DNA from 3 places in the Trinickia caryophylli genome. Region 1 is predicted to be linked to each of the others. Evidence: predicted binding sites of a transcription regulator. Region 1 holds the regulator's gene; each other region holds the start of a gene.
The links. The regulator HrcA, encoded in region 1, represses chaperone genes, less so after heat shock. The targets are predictions, from matches to a motif close to TTAGCACTCNNNNNNNNNGAGTGCTAA.
Positions count from the first base shown of each region.

Region 2: the regulator HrcA is predicted to act here: its motif matches at 4,601-4,627, upstream of groES (co-chaperone GroES).
Region 3: the regulator HrcA is predicted to act here: its motif matches at 4,291-4,317, upstream of rpoH (RNA polymerase sigma factor RpoH).

Region 1 is NZ_CP139970.1:1,321,039-1,327,813, reverse strand. It holds gene recN (DNA repair protein RecN) at 1-1,472, opposite strand, end outside; gene U0034_RS06035 (NAD kinase) at 1,544-2,464, opposite strand; gene hrcA (heat-inducible transcriptional repressor HrcA) at 2,722-3,741, shown strand; gene hemH (ferrochelatase) at 3,899-4,966, shown strand; gene U0034_RS06020 (RNA-binding S4 domain-containing protein) at 5,079-5,486, shown strand; gene U0034_RS06015 (hypothetical protein) at 5,458-5,619, opposite strand; gene grpE (nucleotide exchange factor GrpE) at 6,005-6,577, shown strand; gene U0034_RS06005 (thioredoxin family protein) at 6,626-6,775, shown strand, end outside.
Region 2 is NZ_CP139970.1:1,114,895-1,121,669, reverse strand. It holds gene U0034_RS05140 (lactonase family protein) at 1-29, opposite strand, end outside; gene U0034_RS05135 (TonB-dependent siderophore receptor) at 154-2,640, opposite strand; gene U0034_RS05130 (FecR domain-containing protein) at 2,905-3,924, opposite strand; gene U0034_RS05125 (sigma-70 family RNA polymerase sigma factor) at 3,921-4,436, opposite strand; gene groES (co-chaperone GroES) at 4,698-4,988, shown strand; gene groL (chaperonin GroEL) at 5,031-6,671, shown strand.
Region 3 is NZ_CP139970.1:2,675,123-2,681,897, reverse strand. It holds gene ybiB (DNA-binding protein YbiB) at 1-831, shown strand, start outside; gene leuA (2-isopropylmalate synthase) at 1,234-2,889, shown strand; gene U0034_RS12055 (nuclear transport factor 2 family protein) at 2,995-3,378, opposite strand; gene U0034_RS12050 (acyloxyacyl hydrolase) at 3,423-3,989, opposite strand; gene rpoH (RNA polymerase sigma factor RpoH) at 4,380-5,315, shown strand; gene nagE (N-acetylglucosamine-specific PTS transporter subunit IIBC) at 5,528-6,775, opposite strand, start outside.

The DNA.
Region 1 (6,775 bases):
ACGCAAAGCACCTGCCGGTCACGGCCGAGCTGATGCAGCAGGCGGCCGACAACCTCGGCCACGCCGCCGCCGATACCGGTGTCCACTTCGTCGAAGATGAGTGTGGGCGTCGGGCTCGCCGTGCTTGCGATCACCGCCAATGCAAGGCTGATGCGGGCGAGTTCACCGCCCGACGCCACTTTGGCCAGTGGCCGGGTTGGCACCCCGGCGTGTCCCGCGACGCGAAACTCGATCTGCTCGAGCCCATGTGCGCCGCCTTCCGCGAGCGGCACGAGCGCCACCTCGAAACTGCCGCCGGCCATCGAGAGCTCCTGCATGCCGGTGGTGACGGCGGCGCCGAGCGCTTTCGCCGCCTTGGCACGGGCTTTCGATAGCTGCCTCGCGTCGCGCAGGTAGACTTCGCGCGCCGCCTCGACGGCCGCCGTCAGCTTGTCCAGGTCCGCGGCGGCATCGAGCGCGGCCAGTTGCGCGCGGCGCGCCTCGTGCTCGGCCGGCAGCGTCTCGGGCTGCAGGCGGAACTTGCGCGCGAGCGAGTGCAGCGCGTCGAGCCGTGCCTCGACCTGTGCCAGCCGGTCCGGATCGAGTTCGAGCCGCTGCGCATAATGCGAGAGCGAATAGGACGCCTCGCGCAATTGAATCTCGGCCGGTTCGAGCGAAGCGAGCGCGTCGCCCAACGCGGGGTCGATATCCGCAAGCCCGCGCAGCCTCGAAATCATGGCGCCGAGTTGGCCGAGCATCGCATCGTCGCCTTCGGAGAGGGCGTCGAGCGTTCCGCGCACGCCTTCGATCAGGCTCGCCGAATGTGCAAGCCGCCGGTGCTCGGCGCTGATCTCGTCCCATTCCCCGGGCTGCGGGGCGAGTTTGTCGAGCTCGGCCAACTGCCAGGCAAGGCGCTCGCGTTCGAGCTGAATTTCGCGGTCGCGCGTGCGCGCGAGCTCCAGCGCATGGGCCGCGTCGCGCCAGACGCGATGGGCGCCCGCGACCTTCGCCGCTTGCGCCGCAAGGCCGGCATGGGTATCGAAGAGCGTGCGCTGCGCGTCCGGGCGCATGAGCAATTGATGCGCATGCTGCCCGTGGATGTCGACGAGCATCTCTCCCACCTCGCGCAACTGGGCGAGGGTGGCCTGCGTGCCGTTGATGAAGGCACGGGAGCGGCCGTTTGCATCCACTACGCGTCGCAGCAGCACTGTGTCGCGACCGTGCTCGTCGGCTTCGCCGTTCGAAAGCGCCTGATCGTCGAGCCAGCGCATCGCTTCGGCCGTGGCGGCGAATTCCGCCGTGATGTCGGCGCGGGCCATGCCTGTGCGGACGACATCGGCATCGGCGCGCGCGCCGAGCGCGAGCGCCAGGGCGTCGATGAGGATCGATTTGCCGGCGCCCGTTTCGCCGGAGAAGACCGTGAAGCCGCGGTCGAATTCGAGGTCGAGCGCGGCGACGATGACGAAGTCGCGTATCGAAAGATGGCGGAGCATGAGATCGTATTGGCGTCGTGTGGTCGTGGCGCGCGGGCGGGCCTCAGATGCCGCGCGCCGCTGCGGTGCGCTTATTGCGCCTCATCGGGGTCCTTGTCCTTGTCCTCGTCGCTCGACGGATGCTCGTTCCAGTGGAGCTTTTGCCGCAGAGTCGCGTAGTAGCTATAGCCGATCGGATGCAGGAACGGTACGGTGTGCTTCGAACGGCGGACCTCGATCGTGTCATTGAGTTGCACGGCCGTAAACGACTGCATGTCGAAATTCACGTTGACGTCACGCCCGGCGATGATCTGAATACTGACTTTGCAGTCGTCTGGCAGCACGATCGGCCGGTTCGACAGCGCATGAGGCGCGATCGGTACGAGCACGATGCCGCGCAACTGCGGATGCAGAATCGGGCCCTGGCTCGAGAGCGCGTAAGCCGTGGATCCCGTGGGCGTGGCGACGATGAGGCCGTCCGAGCGCTGGTTGTACATGAACCGCCCGTCCACCGAGGCGCGCAACTCCGCCATTCCGGAGAACCCACTGCGATTGACCACGACGTCGTTGAACGCCAGCGCATGATAGATCGGCTCGCCCGCGCGCATGATGCGCGCCTCCAGCAGCGTGCGTTCCTCGCGCTCGAAGCTCCCGGCCAGCATCTGTGGGACGCGCTGCTGCATCTCCGAGATCGGGATGTCGGTGATGAAGCCGAGGCGCCCCTGGTTGATGCCGATGAGCGGTGTCCGATAGGGCGCGAGTTGCCGACCAATGCCGAGCATGGTGCCGTCGCCGCCCAGTACCACGGCAACGTCGGCGCGCGCGCCGATCTCGGCCGGCGTGGCCGATGGGTAGCCGGCGGCGCCGATGTCGCGCGCCGTGTCCGTTTCGAAGATGACCTCGAACCCGCGCTGAGCGATGCATGCCGCGAGGGCGGTGAGGGACGCGCCGATGCCGGGCGTGTTGCTGCGCCCGATGAGCGCGACGGTCTTGAATTGGCTGCCAATTTCCATGCCGGCATTACACCACAGGTTAAGGCTCTAAAAGAACCGTCGAGCGAGCCGTTGGCGACGGCGGCGGCAACCCGGCTGCATCCGCCGGGTTGATTTGTCGCTAGAATGATGTCGTGCCGATGACGAATCGGCCCGGCCGGCGCCCCCGCCGCGCGTGGGTGCCCCAATCTGGGGCGCCCATACAGAGGGGCGGGGGCCGGTATGCGGGCACGCTGCCGTGCCCGGCGGGCATCGGCGTTTGGGTTAAATTTTGCGTCATGTTAGAACCACGCGCACAAACTCTACTGAAAACCCTGATCGAGCGATATATCGCGGAAGGTCAGCCGGTTGGCTCGCGCACGCTTTCGCGGTATTCGGGGCTCGAACTGAGTCCAGCCACGATCCGCAACGTGATGTCGGACCTGGAGGAAATGGGGCTCGTGGCGAGCCCGCACACGTCGGCCGGACGCATCCCCACGCCGCGCGGCTATCGCCTTTTCGTCGACACGATGCTCACGGTCGAATCGGTCGAGGACGAGGCGGCGCTTGCCCGTGCCGTGAAACACACGCTTCGACCGGGCGAGCCGCAAAAGGTGATCGCCGCGGCCGCGAGCGTGCTCTCGCGGCTGTCTCAGTTCGCGGGTGTGGTCCTCACGCCGCGCCGCAGCCACGTGTTCAAGCAGATCGAGTTCATGCGCCTTTCGGCCAAGCGCATCCTGCTCATTATCGTGACGCCGGAAGGCGACGTGCAGAACCGCATGATGGCGACACAGCGCGATTATTCGCCGTCGGAACTGACCGAGGCCTCCAACTATATCAACGCTCACTTCGCAGGCTTGTCGTTCGACGAGGTGAGGCGGCGCCTGCGCGAGGAAATCGACCAGTTGCGCGGCGATATGACGGCGCTCATGCACGCTGCCGTGACGGCGAGCACCGAGGAAAGCGAGGGCGAGGAAACGGTGCTGATTTCCGGCGAGCGCAATCTGCTCGAGGTGGCGGACCTTTCGTCCGACATGGCGCGCCTGCGCAAGCTTTTCGACGTATTCGACCAAAAGACGAGCCTCCTGCAGTTGCTGGACGTATCGAGTCACGCGCAAGGCGTGCAGATCTTCATCGGCGGGGAGTCGACTCTCGTGCCGATCGAGCAGATGAGCGTCGTGACGGCGCCGTACGAGGTAAACGGCAAGATCGTTGGCACGCTTGGCGTGATCGGACCTACGCGCATGGCCTACAGCCGCGTTATTCCGATCGTCGACATTACCGCCCGACTGCTCTCCACGGCGTTGAGCCAGCAGTAACGGCCGCCGCACCGCATCCACCGCCGATCGACCCATCATGCCCGCTGCGGGCCGGTTGTGCCATTGGCCGAACGGCCGAGTGGAGCGGCGAGCGGCCGTCGTTATAATGTCCTGCACCTGAACCTGGTCTCGCGGCGCGAGGCCCCTCTTATCGCCTATGCGTTTCGACCTCGAGCTGCCGTCGCAGCCCGCCACGTCTCATCGCGTTGCCGTGCTGCTGATCAACCTCGGCACGCCTGACGCGCCGACGCCGCGCGCGGTGCGCCGCTATCTTGCGCAGTTTCTGTCCGACCCGCGAGTGGTCGAGATTCCGCCGCTCGTGTGGCAACCGTTGCTGCGCGGCCTGATTTTGCCGCTGCGCGGGCGCTCGTCGGCACGAAAGTACGCAGCCGTCTGGATGCCCGAAGGCTCGCCGCTGCGCGTGTATACCGAAAAGCAGGTGGAGGCGCTGCGCACGTTGCTCCACGCCAACGGCTACCCTGTCATCGTCGAGTATGCAATGCGATACGGCACGCCGGGTATCGGCGCGATGCTCAAGCAACTGAAGCTTGCGGGGGCGGAGCGCGTGCTGCTGATGCCGATGTACCCGCAGTATTCGGCCTCCACGACGGCAACGGCATTCGACGATGCCTTCGCCGCGCTGGGGCGCATGCGCAATCAGCCCGAAGTCCGCACGGTCCGGCACTATGCCGACCATCCCGCGTATATCCGCGCGCTGGCCGCCCAGGTGCGCGGTTACTGGGCGGCGCACGGGCATCCGGATTTCTCCACCGGCGACAAACTCGTGCTCAGTTTTCACGGCGTGCCCAAGCGCACGCTCGACCTGGGGGATCCGTACCACGATCAATGCCGGCAGACGGCTGCCCTGCTCATGGCGGAACTCGGCCTCACGTCGACCGAATGTCTTGTCACGTTCCAATCCCGCTTTGGCCGGGCGCAGTGGTTGCAGCCTTATACGGCGCCGACGCTGCACGAGCTCGGTGCGGCTGGCGTACGTCGGGCCGACGTCTTCTGCCCGGGCTTCACGGCGGACTGTCTCGAGACGATCGAGGAGATCGGCATCGAAGTCCGGGACGAATTTCTGAATGCGGGCGGCAAGGCGTTTCACCGCATTCCGTGTCTGAACGCAACGCCCGCATGGGTCGCGGCACTTGGCGAGATCGTCGCGCAGCAGCTCGCCGGCTGGCCAGTGGGCGCACCTGCTCATGCAGGAGCGTTGGCATGAGGTGCCGGCAAGTGGGACTTGCCCGTGCGCCTCGGTTTGCCGATGCGGGCAGGATCGTTGCACCCGTTGGTTCTCGAAAGGGGCGATCGCGCTCCGAAGTAGCAGCATTGCGATGAACTACAAGATTTCGACGGAACCGGGCGCGCGCCTGCGTATCGACAAATGGCTGTGGGCTGCACGTTTTTTCAAGACGCGTTCGCTCGCGGCCGACGCGGTCGAAAAGGGGCGAGTGCGCATTGGCGGCGCGGCCGTCAAACCGGCCAAGGACGTCCGTGTGGGCGATCTTGTTCAGATCGATGTCGATCGCCTCGTCTGGGAGGTCCGCGTCGTGGGCATATGCGAGGTGCGCGGGCCGGCGAGCGTCGCGCAGACGCTTTACGCGGAAACGACCGAGAGTCAGGCCCGGCGCACGGCGGAGACGGAGCGCCGCAAGACCTATCGTGAGCCGGCTGCTTCCCTGCATGGGCGGCCGACGAAGCGCGACCGACGTGTTATCGACAAACTTTCAGGTGGGGATTGAAGAAGTGCTCGAACGTGGCATGGACGACCCCGTATTCGGTCGTCTTGTCGGTGACGGCACCGGAGATGCAGATGGTCGTGGTCCCTGCGACGAGTACCAGCGCGACCACGGCGATAGCAAAGGTCAGTTTCACGGTACTCCTCCAAGGAGAAGCGCGCTACGAACTTGCGCGAACGGATGGAACGGTGCGGCAGGCGCGGCGCTTGCCACCCGACCGGAACGCGGCCGGCCTGCATGAAGGCAGTGTAGGGCAAACCATAATGGCGCTCAATGCGGCTTGCGTTCAGGGGCCGTAACCGGTGTTACCGATCGTTTCGCGCTGCCCACGGATGGTGCGGTAACGGGGCGCGGGCTCTTGAAAAGCCGTTGCGCACCCCCATTTGCACCGGCGATGCGCGCCAGAGAGTTGCGTTTTAGCAACGCGCCGCGCGCCCCCGAGGTGCCCCCGGCGCCGCGACTCGAGCCGGGGCGCGACTTTACCGCCGCTTTGATTTCACTTATTAGGACGATTCAGCGACATGGAACACCCGCAAGACAATTCGCCGAACCAGAATCCCGCGAGCGCCGGCGAGGGCGCCCAGCCGATTGGCGATCAGGTCGCGGCGCAAGCCGCCGCGGCACCCGCGGAACCGCAGCCTGCGCCCGAAGCGGCGCTTGCGGAGGCGCAGGCCAAGATCGCCGAGCTCAGCGAGAGTTTTCTGCGCGCCAAGGCCGAGACGGAGAACATCCGCCGCCGCGCGCAGGAGGACGTTTCCAAGGCGCATAAGTTCGCGATCGAGAGCTTCGCCGAGCATCTGCTGCCTGTTATCGACAGCCTCGAGGCAGCGCTTGCCGATTCGTCGGGTGACGTGGCGAAACTGCGTGAAGGCGTCGAACTGACGCTGCGCCAGCTCCAGGCCGCGATGGAAAAGGGGCGCGTTGCCGCGCTCAACCCGGTCGGCGAGAAGTTCGATCCGCACCGTCACCAGGCGATTTCGATGGTCCCCGCCGAGCAGGAGGCCAATACGGTCGTGTCGGTGCTGCAAAAGGGCTATGTGATCGCCGACCGCGTGCTGCGTCCGGCGCTGGTGACGGTCGCGCAGGCGAAGTGAGTCTGGTGTAGGCGTGAGCTCGCCCACCTTCGCGCTTGCGCAACGGCGATGAGCCCCGATCAGGCCGGCCCCACCGCGTTCTCCGTATTCAGGATGGAGGCGGTGAGCGCGGGCGGGTTCGATGCGAAGCTGGCGGCGGCGGGTGACGCTCTCGTCGTCGTCTTTTTTTGGGGCGTGAACTGCTTCAACTGCGAAATT
Region 2 (6,775 bases), 210 kb from region 1:
GGTGCGCTCTGGGAAAAGCCGAGTGTCATGTCTCCTCCGTTGTTTTATGGAAACTGTAAGGTACGTCATCCTACGTCTGACGAGAATAGGCGATTACCTGGAGTATTCGGCGTACCCACCGCGGGGAGCAGGAGGCCTCGCAGCCCCCCACGCTCACCACCGATAGTTCGCACCCGCGAAAACCTGCCGCCCATAACCGAACCAGCACCAGGTCGTATAGCTGCAAGACGCGACATAGCGCCGGTTCAACAGATTCTGCGCATTGACGTACACCTCGCTGCCTTTGAGCGAGGGCGAGAGCCGGCCGAGGTCGTAGCGCAGCGTGGCATCGAGGAGCACGAAGCTGCTGAGCTTGTAGCTGTTGTCGTAACTGTACGTCTGCCCCGTGTAGCGTATGCCCATGCCGCCGGAAAGCCCCGCCAGCGCACCGCGGTGCTGCGTGTAGTACGCCCAGAGCGACGCCTGGTTCTGCGGCACGGCCGAAAGGTATTTGCCCTGTAATCCGCTGCTGTCCTTCACGTATTTCGTGTCGAGGTAGGTGTAGCTGGCAGCCACGTCCAGCGCATCGCCGAGACGCGCTTTTGCCTCGAGTTCGAGGCCGCGCGAGCGGGCTTCGCCGGCTTCCGTCTGAAAGCCCGGATTGTTTGCATCGACGGTCAGCAGATTGCGGCGCGTGAGGTCGAACCAGGCAACCGTAAACAGCGCATCCCAATTGGCCGGCTGATACTTGATGCCCACTTCGTACTGCCGTGCGCGCTCCGGGTCGAAAGGCCTGCCGGCCGCATCGGTGCCCGACTGCGGCGAGAACGATTCGGTATAGCTCGCATAAGGGGCGATGCCGTTGTCGAACCGATACGTGAGGCCCGCGCGCTTGGTGAACGCCCGCGCGGACTGGCTCGTTTGTGTCGCGTTGTCGACGTTGCGCGTGGAAGTGTTCATCCAGTCCTCGCGGCCGCTGAGCGTGAACACGAAACGGCCGAAGCGGATCTGGTCTTGTGCGTAGACGCCGTATTGATTGCTGCGCACACGAGTGAGCGTGCGAGCCGGATCGGCGATTGCCGCCGAATAGTCGGGCGCGAAGATGTCGAGCGTGGGTGCCGAGCCGTATCCGAGCAGGTACGAGCTCGCCATGTGCTGATAATCGAAACCTGCGAGCACCGTATGGCTGAGCGGGCCGGTCGCGAACTTTCCCTCGATCTGGTTATCGAGTTCGACCGTGTTCATGCTGTCGGTCGACGCGATCGAGTACCGGTCGAGCGTGCGATAGTCGCTTTCGAGGCCGCTGCCATAGACGCTTGCGTAGTCCTGGCTGATATGGAAATAGCGGCCGTTCGAGCGTACGGTCCAAGCGGGATTCAGCCTGTGCTCGAACTGGTAGCCCACGGACGCCTGTGTGCGGCTGAACCGTTCGAAGGCGGTGTCGCCGTCGTAGAAGTCCGACGGCAGCTTCCCATAAGGATTGAAGAGCACGGAGCCCTCGGGCGGCACGCTGCCGTAGGACGTGCTGCGCGGGTCGCGCTGATAGAGCGCGAACAGCGTGAGGGCGGTCGTATTGTCGGGGCGCCACGTGAACGACGGGGCGATCGCGATGCGTTCGTTGCGCGTGGTGGCGACTTGCCCGTCTTCGCTGCGCGCGAGCGCGGCGAATCGATAAAGGTAATGCGCGCCGGCATCGAGCGGCCCCGAGAAGTCGAACGTTGCCTGCTTGTGGCCGTAGTTTCCGAACTCGACGCCCACTTCGTGCAGCGGCTTTTGCGAGGGCTGTTTGCTTTGCTGGTCGATGACCCCGCCCGCGGATGCCTGGCCGTATAACACCGAAACCGGTCCCTTGAGAACGTCGACTCGTTCCATCAGGTAAGGATCGAGCTGCGGAACCGAATACATGCCGTTGCCGAGCAGCTTGAGACCGTTCCAATAAGTGTCCGCGTCGAAACCGCGTACTTTCAGCAGGTCATAGCGCGTGGCGAGGCCGCCGCGCGATTCGGCCGTCACCCCGGATGTGTAACGCACGGCGGCATTCAGGGTCTGCGCGTTTTGTTCGGTCATCTGCTGGCGCGTGATGACCGAGATCGACTGAGGCGTGTCGACGATGGGCGTGTCGCTCTTCGTCGCCGTCGTGCTCGAATACGCGACATAGCCATCCGTTTCGTCGTCCGCGCCCGCGCCGGCCGTTACGTGCACGGTGGGCAATTGCCGGGCTGGCTGCACGGATACGGGGCCGGAGGTGGGCCGCGCGCGCACGAGGTAGACGCCGTTCGCCGTCTCTATTGCTTCCACTGGCGTGCCCGCGCTCAAGGCCGCGAAGCCTTCGTGGACGGTGAAGCGGCCGTCAAGGCCGGGGCTTGTCAGACCATCGACGAGACGCGGGTCCATCTGGACGCTGACGCCGGCCTGGCTCGCGAATTCGGCCAGCGCGCGGCCCAAGGGGCCGGCGGGGATTTTGAACGTTGGCCGGATCGTCGCCGGCGCCGAGTTGGCCGAGGCCTCGGCGGCACCGACGTTTGCCGGCGCGGCCGCCGTCAATGCGAAGCCCGCGCCGAGGCAGGCGAGCGCGAGCACGGCCGGCCGTGGGGCAACGCGCAGAGGCAGGGTTAAGCCGCGTGCGGCGGCTGGCGTCCGGCGGAATGGCCGTCGGGTCATCGGTGGCTCCTTTGTCGAAATAGCGGTGCGGTTATTCAGGTAGGACACGCGAGCCGCTAAAAGGGGACATCGGGGCATCGAATGGACACCCTCCGATCGAGGGGCGATGCGGCATACCGCTGCGTTGGGACCGGTGCGCAGGTTGGAGGGCTTGCGGCGGGCTGCGCGTGCCGGGCGCAGCGGGGCTGGAGTGCGGCGCTGAAGCGCTGACTCCCGCTGGCACTCGCAAGCGGCGCCGGTGAGAGCGCAGGTTCCGCTGGTTCTTCAGATGCCTGCTGCCGTCACGCCGATCCAGTAGCGCGTGCGCGAGACGATCCGGACGGGGAGGGTCTGCGGTAGCGCCGCGAGAATGTCGTCCGCCCGATCGAGCCGGAAGACACCGGAAATACGGAGGTCGGCCACGGACGGGTCGCACCGCAGCAGGCCCGGCCGGTAGCGGCTCAACTCCGACAGGAAATCGGCCAACCGCATGCGTTCGGCGAACAACGTGCCGTGTGCCCAGTCGGCCACATGGGGGTCCACAGGCACGGCCTCGCCTATCGACGAGGCCGTGAAGCGCAACTGCCGCCCGGCCGGGACGATGCGCTTGAGCGGTGCCGCTTCCGTCGCGGCTTCCACTGCGCCGTGCAGCACGGCTACGAACGTGCCGGCGCTGCCGTCATCGCGCACGACGAAGCGCGTGCCGAGTGCGCGGAGCATTCCTTGCGCCGTTTGTACGACGAGCGGGCGGTAAGGGCGGGCATGACCCGCATCGCTACCCGTCGTCACCTGAATCGCACCGGCATACAGCGTGAGGCGGCGCTCGCCGTCGCCGAACCGGATGTCGAATGCGGTAGCCGTATCGAGATCGACGCGTGAGCCGTCGGCCAGGGTGACGCTCCGGCGTTCGCCGATCGTAGTCCGTTCGTCCGCGGCCCATTCGCGCCAGGGCGTGGCGCGATATGCGGCATAGCCGATGGGCCCTGCCGCGAGCATCAGAGACAGGGCCTTGACGGTCGTGCGCCGGGTGGTGCGGACGCTGCGCCCGAGTACGGGCATGCCGACGCTGGCCGGCACCGCATCGAGCCGGGCCGTGAGCCGCAATGCGCGCTGCCAGGCGCGTTCGTGCTCGGCGTCCGCGGCGCGCCAACGCCGGCACGCTTCCTCGTCTTCGCGCGAGCCGCCGCCGTGCAGCCGCACGAGCCACGCCGCGGCTTCGCGCGCGACGGCACGCGAGAGCGGGAGCGCGTCGTCGGCGGCGCGCTCGGCGGCCGCGCGTTGCGCGTCGATTCCCGCGCCGTTCACGGAGCCGCCAGCAGGCAGGCTTCGTACGCGTTCGCCATGTAGCGCTTCACCGTGCGAACGCTCACTTGCATGCGCGCTGCGATATCCGCATAGGCCAGCCCTTCCAACTGCGCCAGCAGGAACGCGGTTCGAACCTTGGGCGGCAGGCCGTCGAGCATGGCGTCGATCTCGTGAAGCGTTTCGAGGATGGCAAGGCGTTCCTCGGGGGAAGGCGCCTGCGCGTCGGGCAGATGCGCGAGCGTGTCGAGAAAGACTTTTTCGAGCGAAAGCCGCCGGTAGTGATTGAGAAGAACGTGGCGGGCGACGGTGGCGAGATAAGCGCGCGGCTCCAGCAACGCTGGTGGGCCCAGCCGCGCCCAGGAACCGATGATACGCACGAACGTGTCCTGCGCGAGGTCGGATGCGTCGAACGCGTTTTCGAGCTTTCGGCGCAGCCAGCCCTGCAACCAGCCGTGGTGGTCCCGGTAGAGTGCGTGCACGTCCTGTCGCACGTCTGAAGGCACGGCGGCCATCGAACGATCCCCTTTCGCGTCGCGCGCCGGCTACCGGCGTTGCAAATAAGAATGATTTGCGTTTATAACTCGACCGGCCGCGTTTGGCAACTGGGGCGTTGCGGGGGCATTGTCGCAATTGTCCCTCGGTCCCTTCTTGAATTCGCCCACACCGGTCCATATAATTAGCACTCGCTGCACGTGAGTGCTAACAAGTTCCGTCCGGGTCGCTGGGCGGCCTAACCTAAGCGTTCTTCAGTCTCAATCAAGAGAGGAGTGTGTATGAACCTTCGTCCTTTGCACGATCGCGTCATCGTGAAGCGTTTGGATCAGGAAACCAAGACCGCCTCGGGCATCGTGATTCCTGACGCCGCCGCCGAAAAGCCGGATCAAGGCGAGGTGCTCGCGATCGGGCCGGGTAAGCGCAATGACAAGGGCGATCAAATCGCGCTCGACGTCAAAGTCGGCGACCGTGTCCTGTTCGGCAAGTACGCCGGCCAGACGGTCAAGGTCGACGGCCAGGAATTGCTGGTGATGCGCGAAGAAGACATCATGGCAGTCGTCCAGAAGTAACTCGTCTCGATCCTATTCCACAAGATTTCAAGGAGTTAGAAGATGGCAGCTAAAGACGTCGTATTCGGCGACAGCGCACGTGCCAAGATGGTTGAAGGCGTGAATATCCTCGCCAACGCGGTGAAGGTCACGCTGGGTCCGAAGGGCCGCAACGTCGTGCTCGAGCGTAGCTTCGGCGGCCCGACGGTCACCAAGGACGGTGTGTCGGTCGCGAAGGAAATCGAGCTCGAGGACAAGCTCCAGAACATGGGCGCGCAAATGGTCAAGGAAGTCGCTTCCAAGACCAGCGACAACGCCGGCGACGGCACGACGACGGCAACGGTGCTGGCCCAGTCGATCGTTCGTGAAGGCATGAAGTACGTCGCATCGGGCATGAACCCGATGGACCTCAAGCGCGGCATCGACAAGGCCGTGCAAGCTGCTGTGGAAGAGCTGCGCAAGGTCAGCAAGCCCTGCACGACGAGCAAGGAAATCGCTCAGGTCGGCGCGATCTCGGCAAACAGCGACTCGTCGATCGGCGATCGCATCGCCGAAGCGATGGACAAGGTCGGCAAGGAAGGCGTGATCACGGTCGAAGACGGCAAGTCGCTTGCCGACGAACTCGAAGTCGTGGAAGGCATGCAGTTCGACCGCGGCTACCTGTCGCCGTACTTCATCAACAACCCCGACAAGCAAGTCGCCGTGCTCGAGAACCCGTTCGTGCTGCTGCACGACAAGAAGGTGTCGAACATTCGCGATCTGCTGCCGGTGCTCGAGCAAGTGGCCAAGGCTGGCCGCCCGCTGCTGATCATCGCTGAAGACGTGGAAGGCGAAGCGCTCGCCACGCTCGTCGTCAACAACATCCGCGGTATCCTGAAGACCGTTGCGGTCAAGGCGCCGGGCTTCGGCGATCGTCGCAAGGCGATGCTCGAAGACATCGCGATCCTGACCGGCGGCCAGGTCATCGCCGAGGAAACGGGCCTGACGCTCGAGAAGGCGACGCTGCAAGAGCTCGGCCAAGCCAAGCGCATCGAAGTGGCCAAGGAAAACACCACGATCATCGACGGTGCCGGCGACGCAAAGAACATCGAAGCGCGTGTGAAGCAGATCCGCACGCAAATCGAAGAAGCGACCTCGGACTACGATCGCGAGAAGCTGCAGGAGCGCGTGGCGAAACTGGCCGGCGGCGTGGCCGTCATCAAGGTCGGTGCTGCAACCGAAGTCGAAATGAAGGAAAAGAAGGCGCGTGTCGAAGATGCGCTGCACGCTACGCGCGCAGCCGTTGAAGAAGGCATCGTGCCGGGCGGCGGCGTTGCGCTGATCCGTGCTCGCGCCGCGATCGCCAGCGTGAAGGGCGCCAACGCCGATCAAGACGCCGGCATCAAGATCGTGCTGCGCGCGATGGAAGAGCCGCTGCGTCAGATCGTGACGAACGGCGGCGAGGAAGCCAGCGTTGTCGTGGCGGCTGTCGCTGCCGGCAAGGGCAACTACGGCTACAACGCGGCCACCGGTGAATACGGCGACCTCGTGGAAGCCGGTGTCGTCGACCCGACGAAGGTGACGCGCACGGCGCTGCAAAACGCCGCGTCCGTCGCAGGCCTGCTGCTCACGACCGATGCGGCCGTTGCCGAGCTGCCGAAGAAGGAAGCGGCTGCTCCTGGCGGCATGCCGGGCGGCATGGGCGGCATGGGCATGGACATGTAATTCGGCGCAGGCCGGATTCACATGGGGTGCGCTTCGGCGCACCCGCTCGAAAAACCCGCAGAAATGCGGGTTTTTTTTCGCCGGTCAACAGCCTCCTGCCGATT
Region 3 (6,775 bases), 1.4 Mb from region 1:
CGCGTCTCCGATCTCGAACTCGGCGCGGTGCTGCTCGCCTATCGCCTGAAAGGCGAGACAGCCGAAGAACTCGCAGCCATGCTGGCAGCGGCCCATGCTTCGTTCGAGCCCGTGCGCGTCGCGGGCGGCGGGTGCCGCCCGGTTTCTATCCCGAGCTACAACGGCGCGCGCAAGCAGGCCAATCTCGTGCCGCTGCTCGCGTTGCTGCTCGCGCGCGAGGGTGTACCGACACTCGTGCACGGCGTGAGCACCGATCCGGGGCGCGTGACGAGCGCCGAGATCTTCGCCGAGCTCGGCATCGAACCGGCCGTGTCCCACGCAGCCATCGAGGGCGAACTGCGTTCGCGCCGGCTCGCATTCGCCCCGATCGACACGCTCGCGCCGAAACTCGCGCGCCTGCTCGGGTTGCGCCGGGTGATGGGGGTGCGCAATTCGACGCACACGCTCGTGAAAATCATGCAGCCGTTCTCACCGGCCGGGCTGCGCCTCGTCAACTACACGCACCCTGAATACCGCGAGAGCCTTGCCGCGCTCTTCCTCGCGCACCCCGAGGCGGCTGCCGGCGGTGCCCTGCTTGCGCGCGGCACGGAGGGCGAGGCAGTGGCCGACACACGCCGCCAAGTGCAGATCGACTGGCTGCACGACGGCTTGTCCGAGACGCTGGCCGAGGCCGAGCGCGCCGCAGCGGATGCCACCGCGGTCGAGCTTCCCGAATCGCGCGACGCCGCAACGACGGCCGCCTGGATCGAAAGCGCGCTGTCGGGGAAGACGCCCGTACCGCCCACACTTGCGCGGCAAGTCGAGCTGATCGCGCGCATCGTGCGGGCTTGAGGCACCGGGCCCGAAACCGGGACGGGGCGCCCGAGGCAGGCCGGGCCTGCAACGGCTCGCGTACGGCGCACGCCGCACCGGTTGACACCGCGCGGGGCCGTGTCATACAGTGTGCGACATGCGTTCCTTCCAGAACACCCTCCGAATTACCTTCGGCCGCCTAGCGCGGCCCCTATCGCTACGACTAGCGTAAGCCGGTCGTAGCGCCGCGCGCATCCCGCGCGGTCCTCATCGCAGTTTCCCGCAGTTCCGTTTTACCCAAACCGCAGTTCCTTACAATCCGTAGTCGTCAGCATTCGGCCGGCCATCGCTCGGACGAATCGCGCAAACGCCGGCGCTTTGGCGCCGCAACATGGCTCCCCTGCCCGCGTTGCGCAGACGACCCAACGAACGAGGTTCGTCATGCTCCGCAACCCTGCCGACAAGTACCGATCGTTTCAGCCCGTCCGTTTGACCACGCGCAAGTGGCCCAACCGCACGATCGACGCCGCCCCGATTTGGATGAGCACCGATCTGCGCGACGGCAATCAGTCGCTGATCGAGCCGATGAGCATCGAGCAGAAGCTGGAGTTCTTCGAAATGCTCGTGGCCATTGGCTTCAAGGAGATCGAAGTCGGCTTTCCGTCGGCGTCGCAAATCGACTTCGACTTCGTACGCAGGCTGATCGACGAGCAGCGGATTCCCGACGACGTCACGATCGAGGTGCTCGTGCAATCGCGCGCGGACCTCATCGCGCGCACCTTCGAGGCGCTCGACGGCGTACCGCGCGCGATCGTGCACCTCTACAACGCGATTTGCCCGTCTTTCAGGCGCATCGTCTTCAATGCGTCGAAGGACGAGGTCAAGGCACTCGCGGTCAAAGGCACGCGGCTCATCAAGGAAGAGGTGGCGCGCCGGCCCGGGACCTGTTGGACGTATCAATACTCGCCCGAAACGTTCACCATGACCGAACTCGCGTTCGCGCGCGAGGTCTGCGATGCCGTGGCCCAGACCTGGCAGCCGACACGCGAGCACAAGATGATCGTCAATCTGCCCGCCACCGTCGAAGCCTCGACGCCGAACGTGTTCGCCGATCAGATCGAGTGGATGGATCGCAACCTCGCCTATCGCGACAGCATTGTTCTCTCGGTCCACCCGCACAACGATCGCGGCACCGCCGTGGCGGCCGCCGAACTCGCACTGCTGGCGGGCGCCGAGCGCATCGAGGGCTGCCTCTTCGGCAACGGCGAGCGCACGGGCAACGTCGACCTCGTCACGCTCGCGTTGAACCTCTACACGCAGGGCATCGATCCGCGGCTCGACTTTTCTGACATCGACGCCGTTCGCCGCGTCGTCGAGCGCTGCAATGCGATTGCCGTGCATCCGCGCCATCCGTATGCGGGCGATCTGGTCTTCACGGCGTTCTCGGGCTCGCATCAGGATGCGATCCGCAAGGGCTTCGCCCAGCAGGCTCCGGACACGCCGTGGGAAGTGCCCTATCTGCCGATCGACCCGGCGGACGTCGGACGCAGCTACGACGCGGTCATCCGCGTGAACAGCCAATCAGGCAAGGGCGGCGCTACTTATCTGCTCGAGCGGGGCCTTGGCTTCGCGCCGCCGCGCCGGCTTCAAATCGAGTTCAGCCATGCCGTTCAGCAGGTTGCCGACGCGTCGGGCGCGGAAGTCAGCGGCGAGGCGATCTGCAAGCGATTCACCGCCGAGTATGTCGACGTAGCCGGCCCCGCCGCGCGCACGGACAGTATGAGCGTGCGCTGGCACCGCCGCGAGATCGCGCGCATCGACGCGGCCGGTATGAGCGCGAGCGGCGAGGCGTTCGTCGAGGCGCTCGCGCGCACACTCTCCAACGCGGCGCCGCACCCGATCGACGTCGCCTCGTACGAGGCGACACGCACCGCAACGGGTGGTTGGGCCGTGTTCGTGAGCTGCCGCGTGGGCGACGCGCCCGCCCGATTCGGCGTGGGCGTGAATGGCGACGAACGCGCCGCGGCCGCCGACGCGCTCGTGAGCGCAGTCAACCGTTTCGAATGGGACGGCGGCGAGCGGCAGGTGGCCGCGTGAGCCCGGGCTAACAAAAGACGCGGGCAAGGCAGGAGGCCCGGCAAAGCGTGGGGTGAAAGCGCAACCGGAAACGTCAGCGCAAAAAACCCGCTGCGCTCTGCCCGCTCATTCGAGCGCGCAACGCGTGGCGTGCCATGCGACGAGCCGCCACCGCCCCTCCTCCTGGGCCTGGATCGCGGTGTAGGCGATCGGATAGAGCAGCGCTCCGCTGTTCGCCTCCATCTCGATCAGCGCGCGGCCGGTGACGACGCAGGTCTCGCTGCCCACGGGCAGCACGTCCTGCGACTGCACCTCGATTTGCCGGTAGCGACGGCGGCCCGCGGAAATGGCATCGATGAACTGCTGCTTCGTCTCGCGCTTGCCGTTCGTGTGAACGAAGCTGACGTGGTCGGACAGCAACTGGTTGAGCACCGGCACATCGCCGTCGACCATCGCACGAAACCGGTCGCGCTCGAGCACGCGAATCGCTTCGATCATCTTTGCCGCCATCGCTCAGCTCCCATGCGCCCGGATGCCGCACGACGGCACCCGCCTCAGAAGTTGTATTGCAGATATAGCTGGCTGAAATTTATACCAGGATTCGGCTCTTTGATACCGCCATTCGATACATGTTGAAAGCGGAAGCCGGCCTGATACTGCTGACGAGCGCCGAACTGCGCTCCGACGCCCACGGTCTCGGTGAACTGAAACGCCGTGCCGAGCGAAAAGCTGTCGCTGATGGCCGCATGCGTGAGGCCGCGCACGCCGGCGCCTGCCTCGATGTAAGGACGGATCGCGCCGCTCGACTTGATGAAGCGGACCATCGGCGAGACACCGATCTCGTAGACGTCGCGACGCGACGCGCCCTGCGTCGGATGCCAATAGGCCACATGCGCTTCGCCGACGAGCGAGAAATGCCAGCCGCCGATTTCCCACCAGTTGATGCCCGGATCCCAGACGAAGCCGAGATCGACGTTGTCGACGTGGTGCTTATCCGATATGCCGCCCGCGACCTGGACGCCGAAGGTGTCGGCGTGCGCGGCGGTTGCCGCCGATAGCGCTGCAGCACCCGCGCACGCAAGCGTCGAGCGAAGGAGCCAATTCCGATTCTTGTTTTGCATTGCTTACTCCGAAAGGCCTCGTCCAACGACGCGCCCCTCCGTCCGGGGACGGACCGCACCGGCGCGCCGCATCCGCATTGTTACGGTACGAATAATCCCGCAACCTTACCGCGTTACAGCCAACTGAGTCGCGAAACCGTGCGCGGGCGCACGCGTCGTGCCGCCGCGGCTTCGCCATGGAAATGATCCAACCCTTTTTAGAGACAACACGCCTTAGCGAAAAGGAGTAGGATGATTTCCTATCGATGAAGCAGTCTCGATAGCCATTCAGGAACTTCTGCGAATGGCATGACTCGAAGACTTAGCACTCGGCTCCCGGGAGTGCTAATATCCCCCGGTGGAGTCGTACTCGTTACGAGCAGTAATCTCTGATTCCAAGGAGTTTCCTACGTGAGCAACGCAATGACCCTTCCGAGTTCCCTCGCCCCGGCGCCCGCCAAGGCTGCCTCGGCGGGTGCTCTGACGCTCGCGCCATCGTCGATGCTGCCCGGGCAACTCGGCAATATCGACGCCTACATCCAGGCGGTCAACCGGATCCCGATGCTCACGGCAGAGCAAGAGCGCCAGTACGCCACGGATTACCGCCAGCACAACAACCTCGACTCGGCTCGCCAGCTCGTGATGTCGCATTTGCGGCTCGTCGTGTCGATCGCACGCAACTACCTGGGCTACGGGCTGCCTCACGCCGACCTCATCCAGGAAGGCAACATCGGCTTGATGAAGGCGGTGAAGCGGTTCGATCCCGAGCAAAACGTGCGCCTGGTGTCGTACGCGATGCACTGGATCAAGGCCGAGATCCACGAGTACATCCTGCGCAACTGGCGCACGGTGAAGGTTGCAACGACGAAAGCGCAGCGCAAGCTGTTTTTCAACCTGCGCAGCCACAAGCAGGGCCTGCATGCGTTCACGCCCGAGGAGATCGAGGGCCTCGCCAAAGAGCTCAACGTGAAGCGCGAAGAAGTCACCGAGATGGAAACGCGCCTCTCGGGCGGTGATGTCGCGCTCGAAAGCCACGTCGAAGACGGTGAAGAGTCGTACGCGCCCATCGCCTATCTGGCCGATCCGGCGAGCGAGCCGACTGCCGTGCTGGCCGCGCGCCAGCGCGACAAGCTCCAGTCCGACGGCATCGCGCAGGCGTTGGAAGCGCTCGACGCACGCAGCCGCCGCATCATCGAGGCGCGCTGGCTCAACGTTGCCGACGACGGTTCGGGCGGCTCGACGCTGCACGAACTCGCCGACGAATTCGGCGTTTCGGCCGAACGCATCCGTCAGATCGAAGCGAGTGCGATGAAGAAAATGCGCAGCGCCCTCGTCGAATACGCGTAATCGCGTCCGGGCCAGGTGCCCGGCAATCCCGCCGCTTGCAACTCTTGCACGCGGCGGGATTTTTTTTCTCCTCTCCCCGCCATTGCGTTGCCATGGTTCCTGCCCTTGGCGGCGCGCGCGGAACACGGGGAGATACAGGCATCGCACGGCGCGCCTGCCAACGAAAAGAGCGGCACGTTGGCCGCTCTCGATCGCAAAGACGCCTCGCGCGCTCAGGCTGGCTGCGGCGCCGGGCCGGCAGGCGGCAGGCGCGTAGCGAGTGCCTTCGCATAACGCTGGGCGGCCGGGCCGCACACGATGTGGAACGTATCGGCCGAGACCCACGCGACATCGAGCGAGGCAAGCCGCTGGCGATCCACGGAAGCCGGATCGCGCACGACGACACGCAGGCGCGTGGCGGCTATCGCATCGAGCGAAACGACATTCGTCGCACCGCCGAATACGGCAAGCCAGCGCATCGGATCCGGGTCGAGCGGTCCGCTCGGGCCATCGGCGGCCCCGGCCAGAGCCTGCGCCGGCTGGGCCGCGCCGGCCGTGCCGGCACCCGCCATCGCCGCGCGGATCTCGTCAGCGATGAGGTCCGCCTCCGGGCCGATGACCACCTGCACATTGCCGGCGCCGCGCTTGAGCACGCCGCGCACGCCGATCGCCTTCAGATCGGGCTCCGATACCTTGTCAGCGTCGACCACCGACAGGCGCAGGCGCGTCGTGCAGGCATCGACCAGCGTCAGGTTCGAGGCACCACCGAGCGCGGCGAGGTAGCGTTGCGCGCGCGGCACGGCGGCGCCGGCTGCCGGAGCGACGTAGCCGCCGGCCGCAAAAGACTCGACCTGCGCTTCGGTGCCGGCCGGCTCGCGGCCCGGCGTGGCCATGTTGAACTTGCGGATGAAAAAGCGAAAGAGCCCATAGTAGACCACGGCGTACACAAGCCCGATCGGGATCGCGAGCCAGCCTTTCGTCGACAGCCCGTAGTTGAGCACGTAGTCGATCGCGCCAGCCGAGAACGTGAAGCCGAGGTGAATGCCGAGCGCCTGACAGATCGCGAGCGCCAAGCCCGTAAGCAACGCATGGATCACGTAGAGCACCGGCGCGAGGAACATGAAGCTGAACTCGACGGGCTCGGTCACGCCGGTCAGAAACGACGTGAGGGCCATCGAAAAGAGCAGCCCCCCCACCATCGCGCGGCGCTCCTTCGGCGCCTCGTGAAACATGGCAAGGCACGCGGCCGGCAGGCCGAACATCATGATCGGGAAAAAGCCCGTCATGAAGCCCCCCGCGGTGGGATCGCCCGCGAAGAAGCGGTGCAGATCCCCCGTGACGGCCGCGCCGCCGCCCGGCGGGGTGAAGGTGCCGAACACGAACCACGCGAGCGAATTGATGATGTGGTGCAGACCCGTGACGAGCAGCAGCCGATTGAGCGTACCGTAGACGAACACGCCGATCGCGCCGGCCGTGGTGAG